2 regions of the Mesorhizobium sp. M6A.T.Ce.TU.016.01.1.1 genome follow, and region 2 is predicted to be linked to the other one. Evidence: predicted binding sites of a transcription regulator. Region 2 holds the regulator's gene; the other holds the start of a gene.
What was found. The regulator PhoB, encoded in region 2, activates phosphate uptake and scavenging genes when phosphate is short. The targets are predictions, from matches to a motif close to TGTCATNNANCTGTCAT.
Positions count from the first base shown of each region.

Region 1: a site for PhoB is predicted at 7,161-7,177, ahead of ppk2 (polyphosphate kinase 2). Genes of this name have one in related genera too.

Region 1 is NZ_RZTJ01000005.1:173,860-185,322, reverse strand. It holds gene EOC94_RS12170 (winged helix DNA-binding protein) at 1-180, opposite strand, end outside; gene EOC94_RS12165 (DUF6163 family protein) at 437-859, opposite strand; gene EOC94_RS12160 (enoyl-CoA hydratase/isomerase family protein) at 856-1,899, opposite strand; gene EOC94_RS12155 (DUF2066 domain-containing protein) at 2,062-2,880, shown strand; gene hemB (porphobilinogen synthase) at 2,979-4,010, shown strand; gene EOC94_RS12145 (nucleoside deaminase) at 4,204-4,677, shown strand; gene EOC94_RS12135 (dihydrofolate reductase family protein) at 5,269-5,913, shown strand; gene ppk2 (polyphosphate kinase 2) at 6,152-7,072, opposite strand; gene EOC94_RS12125 (aldo/keto reductase) at 7,333-8,376, shown strand; gene EOC94_RS12120 (glycosyl transferase family 90) at 8,410-9,381, opposite strand; gene EOC94_RS12115 (hypothetical protein) at 9,586-9,744, shown strand; gene EOC94_RS12110 (DUF982 domain-containing protein) at 9,800-10,060, opposite strand; gene EOC94_RS12105 (GntR family transcriptional regulator) at 10,119-10,784, opposite strand; gene EOC94_RS12100 (multidrug efflux MFS transporter) at 10,962-11,463, shown strand, end outside.
Region 2 is NZ_RZTJ01000001.1:406,511-417,973, reverse strand. It holds gene EOC94_RS02175 (sugar ABC transporter permease) at 1-271, opposite strand, end outside; gene xylF (D-xylose ABC transporter substrate-binding protein) at 417-1,457, opposite strand; gene EOC94_RS02165 (ROK family protein) at 1,725-2,972, shown strand; gene phoB (phosphate regulon transcriptional regulator PhoB) at 3,007-3,696, opposite strand; gene phoU (phosphate signaling complex protein PhoU) at 3,713-4,420, opposite strand; gene pstB (phosphate ABC transporter ATP-binding protein PstB) at 4,456-5,271, opposite strand; gene pstA (phosphate ABC transporter permease PstA) at 5,284-6,897, opposite strand; gene pstC (phosphate ABC transporter permease subunit PstC) at 6,890-8,278, opposite strand; gene EOC94_RS02135 (PstS family phosphate ABC transporter substrate-binding protein) at 8,400-9,404, opposite strand; partial or broken gene EOC94_RS02130 (response regulator) at 9,912-10,371, opposite strand; gene EOC94_RS33965 (hypothetical protein) at 10,540-10,776, shown strand; gene EOC94_RS33960 (hypothetical protein) at 10,771-11,073, opposite strand; gene EOC94_RS02120 (DUF2865 domain-containing protein) at 11,098-11,463, opposite strand, start outside.

The DNA.
Region 1 (11,463 bases), on a different contig from region 2:
CGCCTGGATGGCGTTGATGTCGGAACGGCCGTTGCGGTCGAATTCGTCCTTGATCACGTCAAGCAGACGGCGGTGCAGGCGCTCCACCAGCTGCAGCGATTCCATGTACAGCGAACGGATCGCCTCGCGGCGGTCATCGGATACGTTGGCGGTCTTCGCCGCCGGACGGGAATTGATCATTGTCTTTGCCTCTCGTTTGTCGCCTGGTGATTTTTTGTTTTTCACCTTGATCGCGACACTATCGAATACTCATAAAATTCGACTTAAACGCTAGGGCTAACAAGAGCTTACCGGTAAGAGGTTTCGAAAGAGGCTTAACGAAGGGTCACCCGAACAAGGATGATTAACCTAAAGATTTAGCCAATGGTTCCGGGCGGAAATTTGGGCGTCCAATGGGACGCGCGGCGCTATTCTTGTTGAGCATCGGTCCGATGCTCTATTGCCGGGTCTGGCGCTTCTGCATCCAGATCACCACGCGAAAGACGATGTAGAGCAGCGCCACCGCCGCATGCGAGGCGACGATCAGCAGGCGGTGGCCGAAGAGCTCGGGAAAGCCGGCATACATGACGGTCTCGGTCACCGCGCAGATGACCCAGATCACCGGCCCCCAGGAGGCCAGCATCCACAGGCCGGCGGCAGCGAAGGGAAAGAAGACGGCGAGCATCACCGCCGCCACCTGCCAATGCACCGGCATCAGGTCGAAGCGCCACAACGGGCCGGGGTAGAAGCCGATCAGCCGGATCCAGTACAAAATCCCGAACAACAGGCAGTAGCCGGACACGACGCGCTGGAACCAGACGAAGATGATCTCGACCGTCGAGGGCTGGAGCACGACGCGTCTCGACGTGGCGTCGCTCACAGTTCGAGTTCCCGTTCGCCGAGCGGCGCGAAATAGGCGTCGACATCGGCAGCGCTGATCTTATCGATGCCTGCCGGCCGCCAGAGCGGTGTCGAGCCCTTGTCGATGATGGCAGCGCGAATGCCTTCGTAGAAATCATGGCCGGCAAGCATGCGGTTGAGGATACGGAACTCCATACGCATGCACTCGTCCATCGACAGCGTCAGCCCGGCGCTGATCTCGCGCCAGGCGACATGCAGGCTGGTCGGCGAGCGGGTGCGGATCGTCGCCAGCGTCTTGGCCGCGAACGCATCGGTGAGAGCAGCTCGTTCCAGGCTACCGATGACGTCACCCAGCGACGGTTGCGCGAAATGGCGGGCGATCGCCTCCAGCGTCGGCCTGTCCGTCTCGCGCCGAGCCGGGATGAAGAAACCGCGCAGCACCGATTCCGGATCGCCGCTCGCCGCCAGCCGGTCGAGAAAGCCGGCCTGGTCCTCCGCCTTGATCGTGTGCGTCGCCAGGCCCGACCACAAAGCATCGCCATAGCGGATGCGGTTTCCGGTCAGGGCGAGATACATGCCGAAGCTGCCGCCGAGGTCCGGCAGGAGATGACTGGCGCCGACATCCGGGAAAAAGCCGATGCCGACTTCCGGCATGGCGAATTGGGCGTTCTCGGTCATCACGCGCTGCGAGCCGTGGAACGAGATGCCGACGCCGCCGCCCATGACGATGCCGTCGATCAGCGCGACATAGGGTTTCCTGAACCGCGCGATGCGGGCGTTCAGCCGGTATTCGTCGGCGAAGAAATCGACCGACGGCTTTCCCGCCCGGCCGGCCTCGTAGACGTGGAGGATATCGCCGCCGGCCGAAAACGCCCTGCCCTCGGCCTTGACGACGACGACATCGATCTCATGATCCCGCTCCCAGGCGCGCAGCGCCTTGTCGAGCGCCTTGACCATGCGATGGGTGACGGCATTGAGCGCCTGCGGCCGCGTCAGCGTGACGACGCCAGCCCTGCCCAATCGTTCGAAGCGGATCTCGTCGCCGCCGCCAAAATCCATCGCGATAGAATCCCTCCCCCGCGCCGCCGGGACTGAAGTGCTAAAGCGTGGCGCATGGCTGCGTCAATGCCAACGGTGCAATCCTGCCGCCTTGGTCGCCGCCGGCGCCCGATGCTAGAATTGACTATCTTGATGACGGGCTTTCCAACCGGACGTTGAACCATGCTTGGATTTTTGCGTCTTGCCCTTGTGGCGATCGGCCTGATGGTATGCGCGACTGCCCGTCCTGCATCCGCCAATGACGACCTTTATAGCGCGCGGACCATCGTGACCGGCCAAGGCGAGCAGAACCGTCAGATCGGTTTCAAGGCTTGCCTGGATGCGGTTCTGGTCAGGGTCTCCGGCGATCAGCGGCTGCCGAACAGGCCTGAGATGGCGGCGCTGCGCGACAAGGCTGGCAGCTTCGTTGCCGAATTCCGCTACCGCGACCGGATGGAGGGCATTCCGATCCACGACGAGCAAGGCACGCATGACCGGCCGCACGATCTTTCGTGCCTCTACAGGCCTCAGGTGATCGACCCGGTGCTGGCATCGCTCGGCAGCCGGCCATGGCTTGCTGAGCGGCCGCGGCTGGCGATCTTTCTGGCAACGGAGCGAGGCGCCAGGCGTTTCGCGCTGACCGCAGACGATGAGCGCGGCGCACCCATGCGCGAATCATTCGTGAATGCTGCCGACCCGCTGGCGATGCGGATCGTATTTCCCAAGGCGTCGCACCTCTCCGAATCCGGGCTGGACGACAAGGTGCTGCACGAGACGGACATGGCGGCTCTGGACAAGGCCGCCAAACAGGCCGGCGCCGACCAGGCGCTTGCCGGCAGGATCGTCTGGAGCGACAAGGAATTGGGCTGGATCGCCGACTGGCGGCTTGCCACGGGCGGCAAGACCTATCACTGGCAGGTGCGCGGCGTCAGTTTCGACGAGGCGTTCCGCGTCGCCATGCGGGGAGCGGCGCAGGTCCTGTCCGGCAACGGTCAGCCATAGGTATACCGATATCCAGGCGATGCCAGCCTGGCACAATCGTGTCGCATTGGTCAGCGGCGGAGGCTCGTGGTAAAAGTCGCCGATCCGGAGTTTTGGCGATGAACAAATTCACCCCAGCAAAGCCTGCCGGCGCGCGCAGCGTCGACGAGATCACCGGCAGCCGCCGTTTGCGCCGCATGCGCAAGGCCGACTGGTCGCGCCGCCTTGTGCAGGAGAACCGGCTCTCCGTCGACGACCTGATCTGGCCGATCTTCGTCGTCGATGGGAAAAATATCCGCGAACCGATCGCCGCCATGCCCGGCGTCTTCCGCCTGTCGCTCGACCTTGCCGTCAAGGAGGCCGAGCGCGCGGCAAAGCTCGGCATTCCGGCGATCGCAACCTTCCCCAATGTCGAGCTCGGCCTGCGCGACCAGACCGGCTCGCACATCCTCGATCCGGAAAACGTCATCAACCGCGCTACGCGCGCCATCAAGCACGCGGTGCCCGAAATCGGCATCATCACCGACGCGGCGCTCGATCCCTTCACCTCGCACGGCCATGACGGTATCTTGCGCGACGGCATCATCGTCAACGATGAGACGGTGGAACAGGTGACGGCGGCGGCCGTCATCCAGGCGGCGGCCGGCGCCGACATCATCGCGCCCTCCGACATGATGGATGGCCGCATCGGCGCCATCCGCGATGCGCTCGACGCCAATGGTTTTCAGGATGTGGCGATCATGTCCTACGCGACGAAATTCGCCTCCGCCTTCTACGGACCCTATCGCGAGGCGGTCGGCACCGCCGGCCTGCTCAAGGGCGACAAGAAGACCTATTATCTCGATCACGCCAATTCCGACGAGGCCGTGCGCGAGGCCGAGCAGGATCTCGCCGAGGGCGCCGACATGCTGATGGTCAAGCCCGGCCTGCCCTATCTCGACATTATTCGCAGGCTGAAGGACGAATTCCGGATGCCGACCTTCGCCTATCAGGTGTCGGGCGAATATTCGATGATCAAGGCGGCTGCCGCCAATGGCTGGATCGACGGCGACAAGGCGATGCTGGAATCGCTGCTGGCATTCAAGCGCGCCGGCTGCGACGGGATCCTCACCTATTTCGCGCCCGAAGTGGCGGCGATGCTGAAGGGGTAGGCACTCGCAATCATCACCACACGCGACAGCCTTCATCCTATGTTGAAGGCCGAGATCAAACAATCGGTCGTGCGCATAGCCAGAAGATGACGGTTGCGGCGATGCAGATCGCCTAACTGAATCTGATCTGCAGCCCTTGGAAATCCCTCCGATTCAAGACAATCATCCCACTCTAGCTTTTTGGGAGACTCTGATGGAAAGCCACGAGCCGTTTTTACGCGAGGCAATTGCGCTCTCGAAATCCGCAATGGAACGCGGCGACGAACCGTTTGGCTCGGTGCTGGTGAGGGACGGCGAAGTAATCCTGCGCGCCGAGAACAGCGTCTTCACCGGCCACGATATGACAAACCACGCCGAGATGAACCTGGTTAAACTAGCGGCGCAGCACTACGACGCTGCTTTTCTCGCTGACTGCACGCTCTACACCAGCACCGAGCCGTGCGCGATGTGCTCCGGGGCGATTTACTGGTCGGGCATCGGGCGTATGGTGTTTGCGTGCTCCGAAGCGCGGCTGGGCGAGATCGCTGGGATCGGGTTGAACGTGCCGAGCCGGGCGGTGTTGCAGACCGGCGCGCGCATCGTCACTGTGGTTGGCCCGACGAACCTCGAAGACGAAGCCGCCGAAGTCCACCAGGAATTCTGGCCAAAGCATCTGGGCAAGGCTTAGAGCCTCGGCTCAGGACGCTCTGATTAGAGCGAGAAGATGACGGTTGCGGCGATGCAGATCGCCGAGAAGAAGTTATGCGCGCATCGGTCGTATTGGGTTGCAATGCGCCGCCGGTCTTTGAGCTTGGCGAAGAGGTTCTCGACCTTGTGGCGCTGGCGATAGAGTGCCCTGTCGTCGGGATATGGGACTTTCCGACTTCGGCTCGACGGGATGCTAAGGCTCGATGCCTTTGTTCCACAAAGCCTCGCGAAATGGCGCTGTCATAACCGCGATCCGCAATCAGGGCTTTGGCAGGGCGGCAGGGCATCGAGAACCATGCGTGCCCCTTTGTGGCCGCTCATCTGCCCCCGTAGGCCTGCAGCGCATCCTTCCATTGCAGGCCATGCTTGATGACGTAAACGCATCCTCGAGGCATCGCGGCGCAAGCAACTGCTGCTGCAACCACCCGTCTTGGCTGCGGTCCTGACGCGGCTGGCCCAAACAAGCCGCTCATCGCTCGGCGGAGATTTCAAAATACCGCTTGCAAAAATGCAATCAGTATAGCTAAAAGCAACTGCTTGCATTTCACAACTGGTCTCGAGGGAGGTACTCATGTCCAAGCTTCGCGTCAACGCTTTCACCCTGTCAATCGACGGCTATGGCGCCGGTCCCGACCAGGACCTGAAAGAGCCGCTGGGCGTAGGTGGGGAAGCCCTGCACAACTGGATGTTCGGCACCCGGACCTTCCGCAACATGTCTGGCGACGATCGCGGGACCACAGACACGGACGACGGGTTCGTGGCGCGCAGCTTCGAAAATGTTGGGGCGTGGATAATAGGCCGCAACATGTTCGGGCCGATCCGCGGCGAGTGGCCGGATGAAAGCTGGAAAGGCTGGTGGGGAGACAATCCACCCTACCATGTGCCGGTCTTCGTGCTCACCCACCATCCGCGGAATCCCATCGTCATGGAGGGCGGCACGACCTTCTATTTTGTGACCGACGGTATCCACTCAGCGCTGGAAAAGGCGAAAGCAGCGGCTGATGGCAAGGATGTCCGGCTCGGCGGTGGTGTCGCCACGATCCGGCAATATCTCAGGGAAAAGCTCATCGACGACATGCATCTGGCGATATCGCCGATGCTGCTCGGCTCCGGCGAGAACCTTTTTGCCGGCATCGACATGCTCAAGCTCGGCTACCGGTGCAGCGAGCAGGTCGCGACGCCGAATGCCACGCACGTCATCATCAAGCGCGCGTAGTCTCACTGAAGCGCAGCCCTCTGCGCCGCGATCCTTCGCGCCCCCTCTGTCCTGCCGGACATCTCCCCCACACGGGGGGAGATCGGATGTCGCGCCGGCTTTCGCCAATCATCAGCGTTGCAAGATTGGCACCGTCGGCGACGCTGCCAATCTCCCCCCTCGTGGGGGAGATGTCCGGCAGGACAGAGGGGGGCGCGAAGGAATGCCGCCCGTCCGGGTCTTTAGCAGTCCCAGATGATCAATACTTCTCCGGCACGTACAGCTCGCGCGGCAGCACCTGGCGCTCGTATTCGGGATTGAAGACGCGGTCGGGCAGCGTGATCTCTTCGTGCGGCACCTCCTCATAAGGCATCTGCTTGAGGAGATGATCGATGCAGTTCAGCCGCGCCCGCTTCTTGTCGTTACCCTCGACGATGAACCAAGGAGCTTCGGGAATGTTGGTGCGGGCGAACGTTTCTTCCTTGGCCTTGGTGTACTGCTCCCAGCGCACGCGCGACTGCAGGTCCATCGGCGAGAGCTTCCACTGCTTCATCGGATCATGGATGCGCATCTGGAAGCGCATCTGCTGCTCCTCGTCGGTGATGGAGAACCAGTATTTGACCAGCGTGACGCCGGAACGGACGAGCATGCGCTCGAACTCCGGCACGTCGCGGAAGAACTCCTCGACCTGATCCGGTTCGGCAAATCCCATCACCCTTTCGACGCCGGAGCGGTTGTACCATGAGCGGTCGAACAGCACGATCTCGCCGCCTGCCGGCAGATGCGGGACGTAGCGCTGGAAATACCATTGCGATTTCTCGCGCTCGGTCGGTGCCGGCAGTGCTACGACGCGGCAGATGCGCGGATTGAGCCGCTGGGTGATGCGCTTGATGACGCCACCCTTGCCGGCCGAGTCGCGGCCCTCGAAAACCACCACCAGCTTCTTCTTGTGGTAAGCCACCCAGGACTGCAGCTTGATCAATTCGGATTGCAGCGTGATCAGGTCGCGAAAATACTGCATGCGATCCATCGAGGGCGGATGCGCGTTCTTGTAGATCTTGGCGATTTCCAGCGACAGCGCGGGTTCCGACATTTCCAGCTCGTAGTCTTCGTCGAGCGTGTCGGCTAGCTCCGCTTCCAGCCAATCCCTGGCAGGAGAATTCTGTTTTGCTTCGGTCATTTATGCTGCTCCGCGTGCACGCCCGTGTCGGCGTCCGGCCTGCCGGCCGAGATCGAACACCTTGAGCCGACTTGCATACAGGCCGGCAATGACGGTTTTATTGCAGCCGGCTCGTGCGCCGGTCACCCAAATCCGTAAGATGTGATCGATCCGCCCTCCATGGCATGGGCGACAAGCCGCGCGACTTGTCCTACAAATGCCAGGCTCCTTCGGGCAGCCTTCGAAGCACCGCCTTCTCAACGCAATTGCGAGGATCTGACATGGAGTACCGCACTCTCGGCCGTTCCGGGCTGAAGGTTTCGACGCTCACCATGGGCACCATGACTTTTGGCGGCGCCGGCGCATTTTCGGCGGTCGGCAAGACCGATCTCGACGAGGCGCGCCGGATGATCGACCTCTGCATCGATTCCGGCATCAATCTCATCGACACCGCCAATGTCTATTCGAACGGGCTTTCGGAGGAGATCATCGGCGAAGCGCTCGGCGGCAAACGCAAGGGCGATGTGCTGATCGCCTCCAAGGCGCGCATGCGGATCGGCGATGGCCCCAACGACGAAGGGCTGTCGCGCTACCATCTGATCCGCGAGTGCGAGAAAAGCCTGAAGCGCCTCAGGACCGATGTCATCGACATCTATTTCCTGCACGAATGGGACGGCACGACGCCGCTCGAGGAAACCATCGCCGCGCTCGACACGCTCGTCAGCCAGGGCAAGGTCCGCTATGTCGGCTGTTCCAACTATTCCGGCTGGCAAGTGATGAAGGCACTGGGGATCAGCGATCGCCAGCACCAGCCGCGCTTCTTCACCCAGCAGATCCACTACACGCTGGAAGCGCGCGAAGCCGAATATGAATTGTTGCCGATCTCGGTCGACCAGGGGCTTGGCGTGCTGGTGTGGAGCCCGCTTGCCGGTGGATTGCTGTCCGGCAAATATCACCGCGACCAGGCCACCTCCCGTCAGCTCAGCGGCTGGAAGGAACCGCCGATCCGCGACGAGGACCGGCTGTGGCGGATCGTCGACGTGCTTGCCTATATCGGCAAGAACCATGGCGTGTCGGCAGCGCAGGTGGCGCTTGCCTGGCTGCTCAGCCGGCCGGCCATCAGCTCGCTGGTGATCGGCGGCCGCACCGAAGCGCAGTTCAAGGACAATATCGCCGCCGCCAGCCTGGTGCTGACCAGCGATGAGCGCGCACGCCTGGACGCTGTGAGCAGGCCTCCTGTTCTCTACCCCTATTGGCACCAGCAGTTCACCGCAAAAGACCGGTTCGGTCCGGCCGATCTGGTCCTCGACCGGGATGCTATCTGACAGGGTCCGGATCAGGTCGAAGATCGCCGCGGGCTAGCCCGAGATAAAACGCCAGACCTCGGGATCAGGCTCGATCTGGCCGCTGAGCACGAAATATTTGTAGAGCACGAGCAAGCAGATCGCCTGCTCGGCCCGCTCATCGGCGAACTTGCGGCAATAGGCGTTGGCCGCGGCAACGATGCGTTCGGCCTCAGGCGGATGCTTCTCGAGATACTGCACCCGCTCGGCGAGGTCCGAGAAATCCGGTTCGAGCGGCACATAGTGGACACCAGCCACGAGTTCGCTTTCGCCGAACCATGTCTCGTATGTCGGCGGCGGCATCAGGCACAGCGAATTCGAGCTCATGATCCATTTGAGATTGGTCGCCACATCGTTGCCCTCGAGCGAAATGATGTAGCGGTAGCGCCGCTGCTGATCGATGCTCAAATAGGGCTTGCGATATTCCGGCGCTGCCGTCGGCTTGGGCGTGCCGACATCGCAAAAGGGCAGATCGCGCGCGGCCTCCAGAAGCAAGGTCCGTATCGGATTGTTGAGCTCGCCGCGCCAGACGGCGACCGGAAGCTTGTCCGCGAAGGCAACATCGTCGGCGGGCATGTGGAAGTGGCGGAACTTGTTGAGCTTGAACAGGACCCCGTTCCTGTTGTCGCCGGCGATCGGCCGATCCTTGACGATCGACGGCATCGCAGGCACCTCGATGACGTCGCCGAATTCGAGGTCGATGCGCAAATCGGGATCGAAGTAGCGGGTGAATTCCTTCAGGTCGTAGTAATACATGCTCCGGTCTGTCGGCAGCCGGCTGACCGGCACGGCATCGGCGCTCGGCGCGAAAGCGTCCTGCAGCCTGTTGTAATAGTTGAGACGCGCGCGGATCGACCCGTCCGAAAGCCTGGCCCGATCGAGCAGCCCGGCGAGCCTGCGGCGGAACAGCGCCTGCGGCGCGATATCGCGCATGGCATTGCGCGCATAGTAGAATAGCTTCTGTGCGTTTCTTTGAAGCGTGGCCATCGGTCACTTGGTAAAAACAGGTGAGCTTGTTATTTGTACCCCGGTCTCTCCTACACCATTGTGCCAGCCATCTTGCAAGCCCGGAACCGCGTGCAGCCGGCTTGCCGGCTATGTATGGAGCCGATCGGCCTTTGCGGTGTTGTGTTTGCAGCCCAATGCTCCTAGGCAGGGCTAACAACCTTCAGCATTGCGAAAGGAAGAGATATGGCGCGAGCACCGAATTACGGCCAAGAACGCAAGGAACGCGACCGGCAGAAGGCCGCCAAGAAGGCGGAAAAGCAGGCGGCCAAGGTCGCAGCCAAGGAACGTTCGAAGCCCGAAGACGAGACCACCTCCGAGACCGAAACGGAAACGGCAGAGTAAAACGCATCCAGCCCGCGAGGCGGGTTGGATGCGGCCTAGGAATCCCGCTGCGTCTTCAGGCCGGCGCCTTGTCGCTGACGAACACGTTCACTTCGCGCGCGGCGGCTATGAAGGCGCGCCTCGCGATCATGGCCGGTTTGTCACCGGCCAGCGCATCATGGCAGGCCTGCAGCGCTTCGCGATGCTTTGGACTGCGCTTGCCGGGCCAGTTGTTGAGGAGGTAGTCGGAAGCCTCGCGGGCCGTACGCAAGAGCTGAGTGGCTCCCTCCGCGCCCGACTTGACGGTCACGGGTGTTTCAAATCGGTTGTTTTCCATCGCCGCTCTTACGCCATCGGCGCCCGCGAAGCGAGGGCGAAAGTGGTTGCCTCGGCAATCAGGCCGCGACTACGGCAAATCCCCTGGCGCGCAGGCCGCGCCGGTCATTGTGCAAAGATGTCACCAGCCGGTCGCGGCTGCCGACGATATGGGCCGAAAGCCGACGTGCTGCCTCATCGGCTTCGCCAGCCCGCACCGCTGCCAGAATGGCATGGTGCTCTGCCCAGGCGCGGCCGAGTGCCGCCTCGTCGCGCACCTCCAGCCAACGGGCGCGCGACAGGCGTGTCATGGCATCGCGGACCGCCCTGAACAGGAACTCGTTGCCGGACAGCCGTGCCAGCTCGATGTGAAAATCCATGCCGACGCGGTGCCATTCCTCGCGCGGGGTGCCGGCGTCACAGGAGTCCAGCATCGCCTCGATGATTTCGACAGCGCTCCTGTCCTCCAATGCACAAGTCAGCTTGACCGCCGCGACCTCGACCGCCTCGCGGTAGACGGCGATCTGCTCGAGCTCGGCGAGATTGATGGGTGAAACCGTCCAGCCACGCCCGTCGCGGCAGACCAAGCCTTCCGTCTCGAGCCGCAGCAATGCTGCCCTGACCGGCGTGCGCGAGGCGCCGAAGCGGCTTTCGATCCAGCGTTCCGTCAGCCGCTGGCCCGGACCGACCTCGAGGCCGAGGATCATCTCGCGAAGCCCAATTTCGACAGTCTGCATCTGCGACATGGCGGTTTCCAATCTCTGGCCGTTTTGCTGGCAATCACTACCAACCATCATTTGCCGATCATGTTGAGAGGGCCGCATTGACAGCGGCCGGGCTTGCGTCCATGACGGATACCAGTTTGGTATCCCAAAATGGTATCCGCAGCAAGTTTTCAAACGAGCTGCCGGACAGGACATCATATGCCGCAAGATGCCACCCTCGCCACGCAAGGCACCTACAACATCCACTGGCGCCGCAATCTCGCCGTGTGCTTTGCCGGCTCGTTCAGCACGCTTGTCGCCATGACCCTGCTGTTGCCTTTCCTGCCGCTCTATGTCGAGCAGCTGGGCGCCGAGGGGCACGCAGCTATTGTGCAGTGGTCAGGTATCGCCTACGGCGCCACTTTCTTCGCCGCCGCGCTGGTGGCGCCGCTGTGGGGACGGCTGGGCGACCGCTACGGCCGCAAGCTGATGCTGGTCCGCGCCAGTTTCGGCATGGCCGTCTGCATGTCGCTGACCGGCATGGTGGAGACTGTCTGGCAGTTGGTGCTGCTGCGCCTGCTGATCGGCTTCGCCGGCGGCTATTCCTCGGGCTCGACCATCCTGGTGGCCATGCAGACGCCGAAGGACCGGTCCGGCTGGGCGCTCGGCGTGCTGTCGGCCGGCATCACCGCCGGCGCTCTCGTCGGTCCCCTGCTCGGTG
Region 2 (11,463 bases):
GCATCACGATGACCAGCACCATGCCGGTCGCCATGATCGCCACCGAGGAGGTCTGCACCGACAGGTTCCAGAGATTGCGCGGCGTGAGGAAAAGCCCACCCGACAGGATGTGAATTCCAACCCAGATGACCAGCAGAGCGCCGACCATGCCGAGCATGCGTATATCGAGCTCGGTTGCCTTGAGGAACCGTCCGATGGCGCTGAGCTCGGATTCGCGCGCCCGGTCTTCGGCCGTGTGGGCGACCGGTGGGTTGGATGCCGTGTCGGTCATGATGTCCTCCGACCGGGTTGCCGTCTGGCGCGGATGCCGGAACAGAATGCTATTTGCTTTCCACGGTCATTTGAAGCGGAAAGCCTCTCGAAAAACGCCGCGGCCTGACAGCCGCGGCGTTCGTTTCCTTGCGAAATGATCCAGATCAGTTGCAGGCCGCAACGCTGCCCGCGGCGACACCCGCGCAGACTTCGTCCTTCTTGATCCAGCCGGCGTCGATGACGACGTTGAGATTGTCCTTGGTGATGGCAATCGGCGTCAGGAACAGCGACTTGACGGCATTGCCGCCCGGCGTGGTGAAGTCCTTGACGCCCGCAATGTCGGTCATCTGCTTGCCATCGGCAAGCTGCGAGGCGATCTCGGCGGCGTTCTTGCCGAGCTCTCGCGCGTCCTTCCACACCGATACGGTCTGTGTGCCGAGCGCAATGCGGTTCAGCGCTGCATGGTCGCCGTCCTGGCCGGACACCGGGACGGATCCGGCCAAGCCTTGCGCCGTCAGCGCCGCGACGACGCCACCGGCGGTGCCGTCATTGGCGGCAACCACCGCATCGACCTTGTTGTCGTTGGCGGTCAGGAACTGTTCCATGTTCTTCTGGGCGTTGGCGGGAAGCCAGCCGTCGGTATACGCCTCGCCGACATTCTTGATCTTGCCGCTGTCGATGGCATCCTTGAGCACTTCCATGGAGCCGGCGAACAGGAAATCGGCATTCGGATCGGCGCCCGAGCCCTTGATGAAGACGTAGTTGCCTTCCGGCGCGACCTTGAACACTTCGCGGGCCTGCATGCGGCCGACTTCCTGGTTGTCGAAGGTCAGATAGAACACGTCCTTGTTCTCGATCAACCGGTCATAGCCGACGACCGGAATGCCTTCGTCCAGCGCCTTTTGCACCGCCGGCCCGATGGCCGACGCATCTTGCGCAAGGATGATGAGCGCGTTGGCGCCCTGCGAGATCAGGCTCTCGACATCGGTCAGCTGCTTGCCGGGATTGGACTGCGCATCGGCGGAAATATACTTGTCGCCGGCGGCCTCGATCGCTGTCTTCATGGCGGCTTCGTCGGTCTTCCAGCGCTCTTCCTGGAAGTTCGACCACGAAACGCCAATGACCTTGTCCTTCGCCTGTGCGACCGACGCGAGCGTCAGCGACATGGCGACCCCCGCCAGGATGGCGGCTGCGAATCTCTTCATGATAGTCCTCCCTGCGCCGCGATACGGCGCGACCAAACTGGCCCGAAGGCCGGCACAAAGGCTCTATTTTTTCGAGCCTCGAAAAAATACTGGTCCAACGCCGAAGCGCTGTCAACATCAATTCTGATGGATTTTGATGTCCCTGCCGACTTTTTTCGAGCCCCGGAATAAACAATGACAGGGCCTTCTGCTTCTGCCAGTATTTGTCGGACGCTACCGACGGCTTCCGGTTCATGAGCGGCCGCGGCAAGAGGGAGGAAGCAAAGGATGTCGGTTGGAATCCGTCATGACGATTTGCGTCGGCGCAACCGGGCGATGGTGATTTCGGCCGTACGCCGGGCAGGCCAGCCGTCGCGAACCGAGATCGCCGCGACCACCGGCCTCAGCCATTCGACCATATCGGCGATCTCTTCCGACCTCATCCAGGAAGGCATCCTGACCGAGAGCAAAGCGAGCGAGACCGTTTCGCTGAAACGCGGCCGGCCGCAGGTCGGCCTTAGCCTCAATCCGGAAGCGGCAGCGGTGTTGGCCGTCGTGTTGTCGCTGAATTTCCTTTCGGTCGCCGTCATCGATTATGCCGGACAAGTGGTCGCCGAGGAACAGCGCCGGCTGGACACGCTGACCATGTCGCGCGACGAGCTGATCGACGAATGTGTCGCCATCGTCCGGCGCCGGCTCGAAGATCCCGATCTCGATGTCCAAAGCGTCGCCCGCATCGCGCTGGCGATCCAGGGCATCACCGATTCCCATGCGCGCGCCATGTTGTGGTCGCCGATCACGCCGCAGACGAACATTGCCTTCGCCGACATTCTGGAACGTGAGTTCGGCATCCCGGCCATCATGGAGAACGACTGCAACATGATGGCCGTGGCGCTGCGCTGGCGCGACCCGGATCGCTACCGCGACGATTTCATCGCCATCCTGCTCTCCCACGGCATCGGCATGGGGCTGGTGCTGAAGGGCGAACTGTTCACCGGCACCCATTCCTCAGGCGGCGAATTCGGCCACATGATCCACCGGCCGGGCGGCGCGCTTTGCCGCTGCGGGCGGCGCGGCTGCGTCGAGGCCTATGCCGGCAACTACGCCATCTGGCGCAATGCAAGGCAGTTGAGCGAGAACGCCGAGCCGGTCGCCGATGTCAGCGACGCCGAGATGCGGGCACTGGCGGCCCGGGCGCGCCAGACGGACGGACCCGAGCGCGAAGCCTACCGCAAGGCCGGCGAAGCGCTCGGCTTCGGGCTCGGCAGCCTGTTCGCGTTGATCGATCCGGCGCCGGTCGCCATGGTCGGCGCCAGCGCTGCCGCCTTCGACCTGATCGAGCCGGCCCTGCGCGAGGCCATCGCTCAGACCGCCGGCGGTCAGCATTCGGGTTCGATTTCCTTCGACACTGAGCCGAACGAGCTGCCGCTGATCCGCGAAGGCTGCGCCATGCGAGCGCTGAGCTTCGTCGACCAGGAGATTTTCGCGCCGGGCGCGCAAGGGAAGTCCGGCACGGCCAGGAAGCACGTGGCCTGAATGGAAGAACGCAGCTTGAATTTAGGCAGTCTGTTCAGTCTTCCCTGATCGCATAGCCCGCGCCGCGGATGGTGCGGATGACATCGGGCATGCGGCCATTGTTGACCGCCTTGCGCAGCCGGCCGACATGGACGTCCACCGTGCGCTCGTCGATGTAGATCGTCTCGCCCCAGACATTGTCGAGCAACTGGCTGCGCGAGAACACCCGACCCGGGTGCCGCATCATGAATTCGAGCAGCCGGAATTCGGTCGGCCCGAGCCGGATCTCGCTCTTCTTGCGATAGACCCTGTGCGATTCGCGATCGAGCATGATGTCACCGACCTTCAGCACGCTGGACAGCACTTCGGGCTTGGCGCGGCGCAGCAGCGCCTTGACCCTGGCCATGAATTCCGGTGTCGAGAACGGCTTGACCAGATAGTCGTCGGCCCCGGTCGAGAGGCCGCGCACCCGGTCGCTTTCCTCGCCGCGCGCGGTCAGCATGATGATCGGCAGCCGCTCGGTTTCGGGACGCACCCGAAGGCGACGGCAAAGCTCGATGCCCGAAACCGCCGGCACCATCCAGTCGAGCACCAGAAGATCGGGCACGTTTTCCTGAAGCCGGATTTCGGCCTCGTCGCCGCGCGTCACCACCTCGACCTGATAGCCTTCGGATTCCAGATTGTAGCGAAGGAGGACGCCCAGCGGCTCTTCGTCCTCCACCACCATGATGCGCGGCGCGATCATCGGCCGGTTACCCCTGTCATGTCGCCGACGCCGGCATCGTCGTTTCGTCGAGCTTCGGCCGATCCGCCGGCAATTGCTGCCCGGTCACGACATAGTAGGCGTTCTCGGCGATGTTGGTGACATGATCGCCGATACGCTCGAGATTCTTGGCGCAGAACAGAAGATGCGTGCAGGCGGTGATGTTGCGCGGATCCTCCATCATGTAGGTCAGGAGTTCGCGAAAAACCGCCGTGTATTTCACGTCGATCTTCTCGTCGGCGGCGCGCAGCTCTTTCAACGCGCCGGCGTTGCGCGACACATAGTGCTCGACCACGCCGCGGAGCTGCTCGAGAACGAGATCCGCCATCGCGTCGATACCGTGCGAGAGATTACGCGGCGTGGCGCTCTGCCCGACGGCGCTGACCCGCTTGGCTATGTTCTTGGCTAGGTCGCCGATGCGCTCGAGATCGCCGGCCATCCGGATTGCGCCAACCACGGCGCGCAGATCTTGCGCCATCGGCTGCCGCTTGGCGATCAGCGTGATCGCGCTGTCGTCGAGTTCACGCTGCCGCGCATCCATGATGGCGTCATCCGAGACGACGCGCTGCGCCATCGCATTATCTGACGCGAGCAACGCGCGGATCGAGGCTGCGACCATCGCGGCGGCAAGCTCGTCCATGTCGCGGATCAGCCTGTCGATGTGCTCCAGTTCCTCGTCGAAAGATGCGACGGTATGTTCACCCATGATACTGTCCTCGTGCTCGAAATTCGCCGGACCGCTTAGCCGAACCGGCCGGTGATGTAGTCCTGGGTGCGCTTGTCGTCGGGGTTGGTGAACATCTTGTCGGTCGCGCCCTCCTCGACCAGATAGCCGAGATGGAACATCGCCGTGCGCTGCGACACGCGCGCTGCCTGCTGCATCGAATGGGTGACGATGACGATCGTGTAGTTCTGGCGCAGTTCGTCAATCAGTTCCTCGACACGGGCGGTGGCGATCGGATCGAGCGCAGAACACGGCTCGTCCATCAGGATCACTTCCGGTGACACAGCGATGGCGCGCGCAATGCACAGGCGCTGCTGCTGGCCACCGGAAAGGCCAGTGCCCGACTCGAGCAGGCGATCCTTGACCTCGTTGAACAGGCCGGCCTTCTTCAGGCTCGATTCGACGATGCCGTCCAACTCCGCCTTGCTCCTGGCCAGACCGTGAATGCGCGGACCGTAGGCGACGTTTTCGTAGATCGACTTCGGAAACGGGTTCGGCTTCTGGAACACCATGCCGACGCGAGCTCGCAGCTCGACGACATCGATTTTCGGGTCGTAGACATCCTCGTTGTCGAGCGTGATCTTGCCGCTTACCCGCGCGATGTCGATCGTGTCGTTCATTCGGTTCAAGCAACGCAGAAAGGTCGACTTGCCGCAGCCCGATGGGCCGATCAACGCCGTCACCTGGTTCTCGCGGACATCGAGATCCACGTCGAACAGAGCTCGCTTCTCGCCGTAATGAACGGAGACCTTTTCGCCCTTCATCTTGATCGAAGGCTCGTTGGTTCCGCTACTCAGTTTCTGCTCGACGCTGGCTTCCGTCATGATGTTCATATCCTCTACTCCTTACCAGCGCCGCTCGAAGCGCCTGCGCAGTATCACCGCGATGGCATTCATGATGACCAAAAACACCAGCAAAATCAAAATCGCCGCCGAAGTCTTCTGCTGGAACCCCGCTTCAGGAAAATCGGCCCACATGAATATCTGCACCGGCAGGATCGTCGCGGGATCGGTGAAGCCACCGGGAATGTCGACGATGAAGGCGACCATGCCGATCATCAGCAACGGCGCGGTTTCACCCAGCGCATGCGCCATTCCGAGGATGGTGCCGGTCATGATACCCGGCATCGCCAGCGGCAGGACGTGATGGAATACGGTCTGGACCTTGGACGCTCCGATGCCAAGTGCGGCCTCGCGGATCGACGGTGGCACGGCGCGCAGCGAAGCGCGTGAGGCTATAATGATGATCGGCAGGGTCATCAGCGCCAGCACCATGCCGCCAACCACCGGGGCCGAGCGCGGCAGGCCGAAGAAATTCAGGAATACGGCAAGTCCAAGCAGGCCGAAGACGATCGAAGGCACCGCCGCCAGATTGTTGATATTCACTTCGATGATCGTCGTCAGCCGGTTCTTGGGCGCAAATTCCTCAAGATAGATCGCCGCCGAAACGCCGATCGGGAAGGCGATGGCGAGCGTTACGATCATGGTCAGGAACGATCCGACGACCGCGCCCCAGATACCGGCCAGTTCCGGCTCGCGGCTTGCGCCGGTGAAGAAGAAGATCGAGTTGAACCGGCTTTCGATCAGGCCGGCGCTCTTCAGCGTGTCGAGCCAGACGATCACCTTGTCCGAAATCTTTCGCGATGCTTCCGGCGTGTCGATGACCCGCAGGAATGCCTGGCCGCTTGCGGCTGGCGCCGTGCTGTCCAGCGCCTCGATCACCGTGCCCTTTGCGACCGCCGTTCCGTTGGCCCCAGGCGACAGCGCGGTCAGCTTGACCGTGCCGCCGTTGAACGCGACCAGCAGCGACGACGCGCCGCTCGTCAGCGTGAGCATGCCGTTTTCGCCCTCGGTCGCGCCATGGCCGCGCGCCAGCGCCAGCATGGCATCGTCGCCGAAGGTCAGATCGATGTCGCCGCTGGTTTGCGAAGGCGTGACGCTTGTCGAAATCGCTTCGTCCGAACCGACGTCGGCAAGCAAACCCTTGAGATAAAGATCGGCAAAATCGTCAAGTGGAACCGCATAGTCCACAGTTCCTCCGAGCATCCCCGGATCAGCAGCGATATCTTTGCGCAGGAACACGCCTGTGCCCGTGGAAATCAGTCCGCGCAGCAGGCGCTTGTCCTGACGGCTCGTCACATCCGGAAATTTTGCCGTAAGCGCTTCCTGGGCGATGGCGTCGTAGTTGACGGCGTCGAGTTTCGCCGGGTCTACCTTGGCCGCCGAAAGATCGATCGGCAGCGTCAGATAGTTCTGCCGCAGCGCCGGGATCGCCTGCGTGACGATCGTCGACAAGAGCAGCACAAGGAACAAGCCGGCCAACGCGACGGCTGCGGCGCCAAGCCATTTGAACCACGTTTCCGCGCGGTAACGGCCCTTCAGCCGTGCCTTCGCGGCATCGTCGGTATGAATGCTGACCGGCCGTCTGCCGGCGCCGAATGACGCGATCGCATCAGTCATATTGCTCTCGGTATTTCTGGACGACGCGCAAAGCGACGATGTTGAGGGTAAGCGTGATGCAGAACAACACCAGGCCGAGCGCGAAGGCTGCAAGCGTCTTGGCGCTGTCGAATTCCTGATCGCCCACAAGCAGCGTCACGATCTGCACCGTCACTGTTGTGACCGCTTCGAGCGGGTTGGCCGTGAGATTTGCCGCCAGCCCTGCGGCCATGACCACGATCATTGTTTCACCGATTGCGCGGCTGACTGCGAGCAGCATCGCCGAAACGATGCCCGGAAGGGCCGCCGGAAGGATCACCTTGCGGATGGTTTCAGACTTGGTCGCGCCGAGGCCGGCGGAACCGTCCCTCAGGGATTGCGGAACGGCGTTGATCACATCGTCGGAAAGCGAGGAAACAAAGGGAATGATCATGATGCCCATGACCACGCCTGCGGCGAGCGCGGATTCTGACGCAACGTTGAGACCCAGGCTTTCGCCCAGACCACGGAAGTAGGGCGCAACCGTCAGCGCAGCGAAGAAACCGTAGACGACGGTCGGAATGCCAGCAAGGATTTCCAATACCGGCTTTGCGACCGCGCGGACGCTTTTGGAGGCGTAATCCGAAAGATAGATCGCAGCCATCAGCCCGATAGGCGCAGCTACCAGCATGGCAATGAAGGTGATGAGCAACGTGCCGGCAAAGAGCGGCACCATGCCAAAAATGTCCTGGTTGACCGCTCCGGCTTCCGCTCCGGCGCCGGTGAAGGCGCTCTGCGGCGACCAATGTGTGCCGAACAGGAATTTATAGAGCGGCACCTGTTGGAAGAACCGCAAGGATTCGAAGATGAGCGACAAGACGATACCGATCGTCGTCAGGATCGCGACCGCCGAACAGGTAATCAAGAATGCGCGAAGAACGCGCTCGACAACGTGGCGCGCCCGGTAGGCCTGCGCGATGCGCGAATAGGCCCAGTAAAATCCGGACGCGGAAAGCATGAGCGCGACGGCCCAGATGATCCAGCTGCTGCTCGTATGGATCGATTTGTAGACGGCCGCGGCCGCCTCTTTCGTGGGATCGGCGAAGCCGACAAGCCCGCCAAAGGCCATCGCGCGAGCGTCGCGGATGAAAGCTTCGACCTGCGGAATGCCCATTCCCGACAGCTCGGCGGAGAAGCGGTCGGCAATGATCGACGATTCAATTCCCGGCGTCACCATCGACCACAGCACGATCGCAAGCAGCGCGGGACCGGCGGCAAAAAGCGCCAGGAACATGCCATGCTGGCCAGGCAGCGAATGCAGCCGGGCGACGTCGCCATTGACACTGGCAATGGCGCGTGTGCGGCCTATCCAATAGGCCGCAGCAGCCAGAACTAACAGAAGAACAACGAGATAACCGACCATGATTCAGGACGTCCCCTCGACCGCCGGCCATTCACCGGCTCAAAGCACGGGACGTTGGTCCCGCGCTTTGTGCTTTAGAGCATGAGGGTCAGAGCGGATATTTGCCCGGACCCCAAAAAAATCAGGAGCCCATGCCCTTCAGGGCCTTGGCGTTTTCGGCCCACGTGGCGCGCTCGGCGTCCGGCAGAGGGATCAGGCCCTTGTCGGCCAGATAACCCTCAGGACCCCATGCACCCTCCGAGGTATACTCGGCGATGAACTCTTGCATGCCGGGGATGACGCCGACATGCTCTTTCTTGGCATAGATAAAGAGCGAGCGGGAAACGCCGTACTTGCCGGATGCGATGTTCTCGAAGGTCGGCTCGACGCCGTCGACCTTGTGGCCCTGCAGCTTGTCGGCATTCTGGTCAAGGAACGAGAAACCAAAGATGCCGAAGGCATTGGGGTTGGCTTCCAGCTTCTGGACAATCAGATTGTCGTTTTCGCCGGCCTCGACAAAAGCGCCGTCTTCGCGGATTTCGCCGCAGCCCTTTTCATTAGCCGCCTTCACTTCTTCCTGGCAGGCCGCATCCATGACGAGTTCAACGAACGCGTCGCGCGTGCCAGACGTGGGCGGCGGGCCAAGCACTTCGATCTTTGTCGCGGGAAGCGACGCATCGACATCCGACCAGTTCTTGTAGGGGTTGGCGACGACCTTTCCGTCAACTGCGACATTCTTGGCGAGCGCCTTGAAAACCTGCTCCTTGGTCAGATCAACGACAGTCCCTGCCTTCGAGTTGGCGAGCACGATGCCGTCGAAGCCGACCTTGATCTCGACCGGCGTCACGCCGTTTGCCTTGCAGGTTTTAAGCTCGCTGTCCTTGATGGCGCGCGAGGCGTTGGTGAAGTCGGCGGTATTTTCGCCGACGCCCTGGCAAAACAGCTTCATGCCGCCGCCGGTGCCGGTCGATTCGACGACCGGGGTCTTGATCTGTCCGCTCTGGCCGAGCTTTTCGGCGACAGCCGTGGTGAAGGGGAACACTGTGGACGAACCGACGATTTGAATCTGGTCGCGCGCGGCGGCATAACCAGCCGACGCGGCGAGCGCAAGCGCCGCGGCCGACGCCGTAAGGAGGAATTTCTTCATGTGGCCTGCTCCTGTTCGGAATATGGTCTCTCGGCGCCATTCCTTCGGCGCCCGCTGAGGCCAATAGCCCCCGATTATAACAGTCGCATGACAGTTTGATGTCAGCCCGGTAACGCCGCACAGCCATGTCGAAAGGGAAGCGCCGCGGGTCTCGCCGGCACAGCCGTGGTTTGCCGCTGGAATCAGCAGCTTGCACGGTTTCCAGCCGGCATTTCCCTTCGACTGGCGGTGCAAATTTGCGCCGAAAAAGAAAATCCGGGCGGGAGCGCGTTGCATGCGGCCAAAGGAGGTCATGGCCGCGCCATCGCCGAAACAGGTCCGTTGGGGTAAATCTGACCCTGTTTCTTGCCGGCGGTCGCTGCTCCCGCCCGTAACTGGAGGGGCGGAGCTCGAATGTGCTTATTGTCCCAACCCGGCGCACGCTTTGGTATGGTGCGATCGCACCATAGTCTCGTCCGCAATGCGTCGCCGAATCTCAGCTGAATTTCTTGCAGCCTGACCGGATGCCTATCCCGCGTTGCGCTGGATTTCGCCGTCCGCGCCGAGCCAGCGTTCGACCTTTTCCAGCAAGGCCCTGGGCTGATGGGCTTGGGCAGATAACGTCCATGCCCGCCTCCAGGCACCGTTCGCGATCACTCTTCAGTGCGTGCGCGGTGACGCCGACGATCGGGACGTGCGCGCCGGTCTCTTCTTCCAGCCGCCGAATAGCGGCGGTCGCTTCGTGGCCGTTCATCTCAGGCATCGAAACATCCATCAGGATCATGCGCGGATTGAGCCTGCCGAAGGCATCGAGCGCCTTGCGGCCATTGCCGACGATCTCGAAGCCGTAGTCGGTTTCGCCGAGAATCTGGGTGAAAACCATCTGGTTCACCTCATTGTCCTCGGCAACGAGGATGTCCAGCCGATGCCCGGTGCCCGCCGGCGTGCTGGTGCGGGGACGAACCGGTGGCGGCTGCAGCAGCGCCCGCCCGGACGCGGCTCCATATACGGGCAGCGGCGGTTGCACCGGCGATGACTGCGCCATGTCGTTCTCGGAACCGTCGGCCGGCGGCGCGCCGGAATGTGCCCCACAAGCATCAACGTTCCGCTAACCTTAACGGACCGTGACCAGTGCATCGGATTTGGAATTCGCTCGTTGCGCCGCTCCAAGCTGGGGCGAATTCGCATTCGCCACACTGCAGCGCCGCGCCTCGTTTCGGGCGCGCTACGGACGCTGCGGCCCTTTGATTTTGCCCGCGATATTCCGACGGTTGCCGCTAGAACCGAAGCGGCGTTACAATCCCGCAAGGGTGTTGCCGATGTTGGGACGGATTCTGCCTTTTTTGCTGTGCCCGATGCTGCTGTTCGGGAGCGGCTGCTCGCGCAGTTATGACGGCACCGTCGTCATTCCAAGGCCGCTCGATGTCCGGCGGTTCTGGGACAGGCCGCCGCAGCAGGCGCAAGCCGAACAGCCCCAGTTGCAGACCGATGTGTTTCCTGTCGCGCCCGAAACGCCGACAAGAGCCGCGGTCCGCAGAACCAACACCCCCGTGGCGCCGAGAAGGCAAATCACCAGGATTTCCAAAGATCCGCCGACGCCGTCATCCGAGCCGGCAAAACCGCTCACCTGCAGGAATGTCAGCCAACCCGGAAAACGGGTCCGCATGGTCTGCGAATAGCCGACCGGCATTGCGGTGACCTGAACTCCACGGGGTCAGTTTTCGGGGAAGAAAGCCGGTCCGACCACCCTTACCGGCCGCGTTGCGGTCAATTTTTCGATCGACTGATGCTGGGCGGCGCCCTTGGCTTCGGCAGTGGGAGCCCCGAGATCCGGAGCTTTGGCATCGGGTCCGAGAATTTCCGCAACGGCGCCAAGATCCGGCTTTGTCGTCGGCAATGGAATGATGGCGTTGGCCATGTTGGCGGGTGTTACCGTCCGCGCCCTGAGTTCGGCGACCCGCCGGGAATACCGCTTGACGCTACAAGCCTTGAAATTGGCGTCGTCGCGGTACCGGAAAGCGGCCGCAAGCTCCGTATAGGGTTTTCGCGTCTCGAGAGCGACCATCGCTTCGGTCTCGAG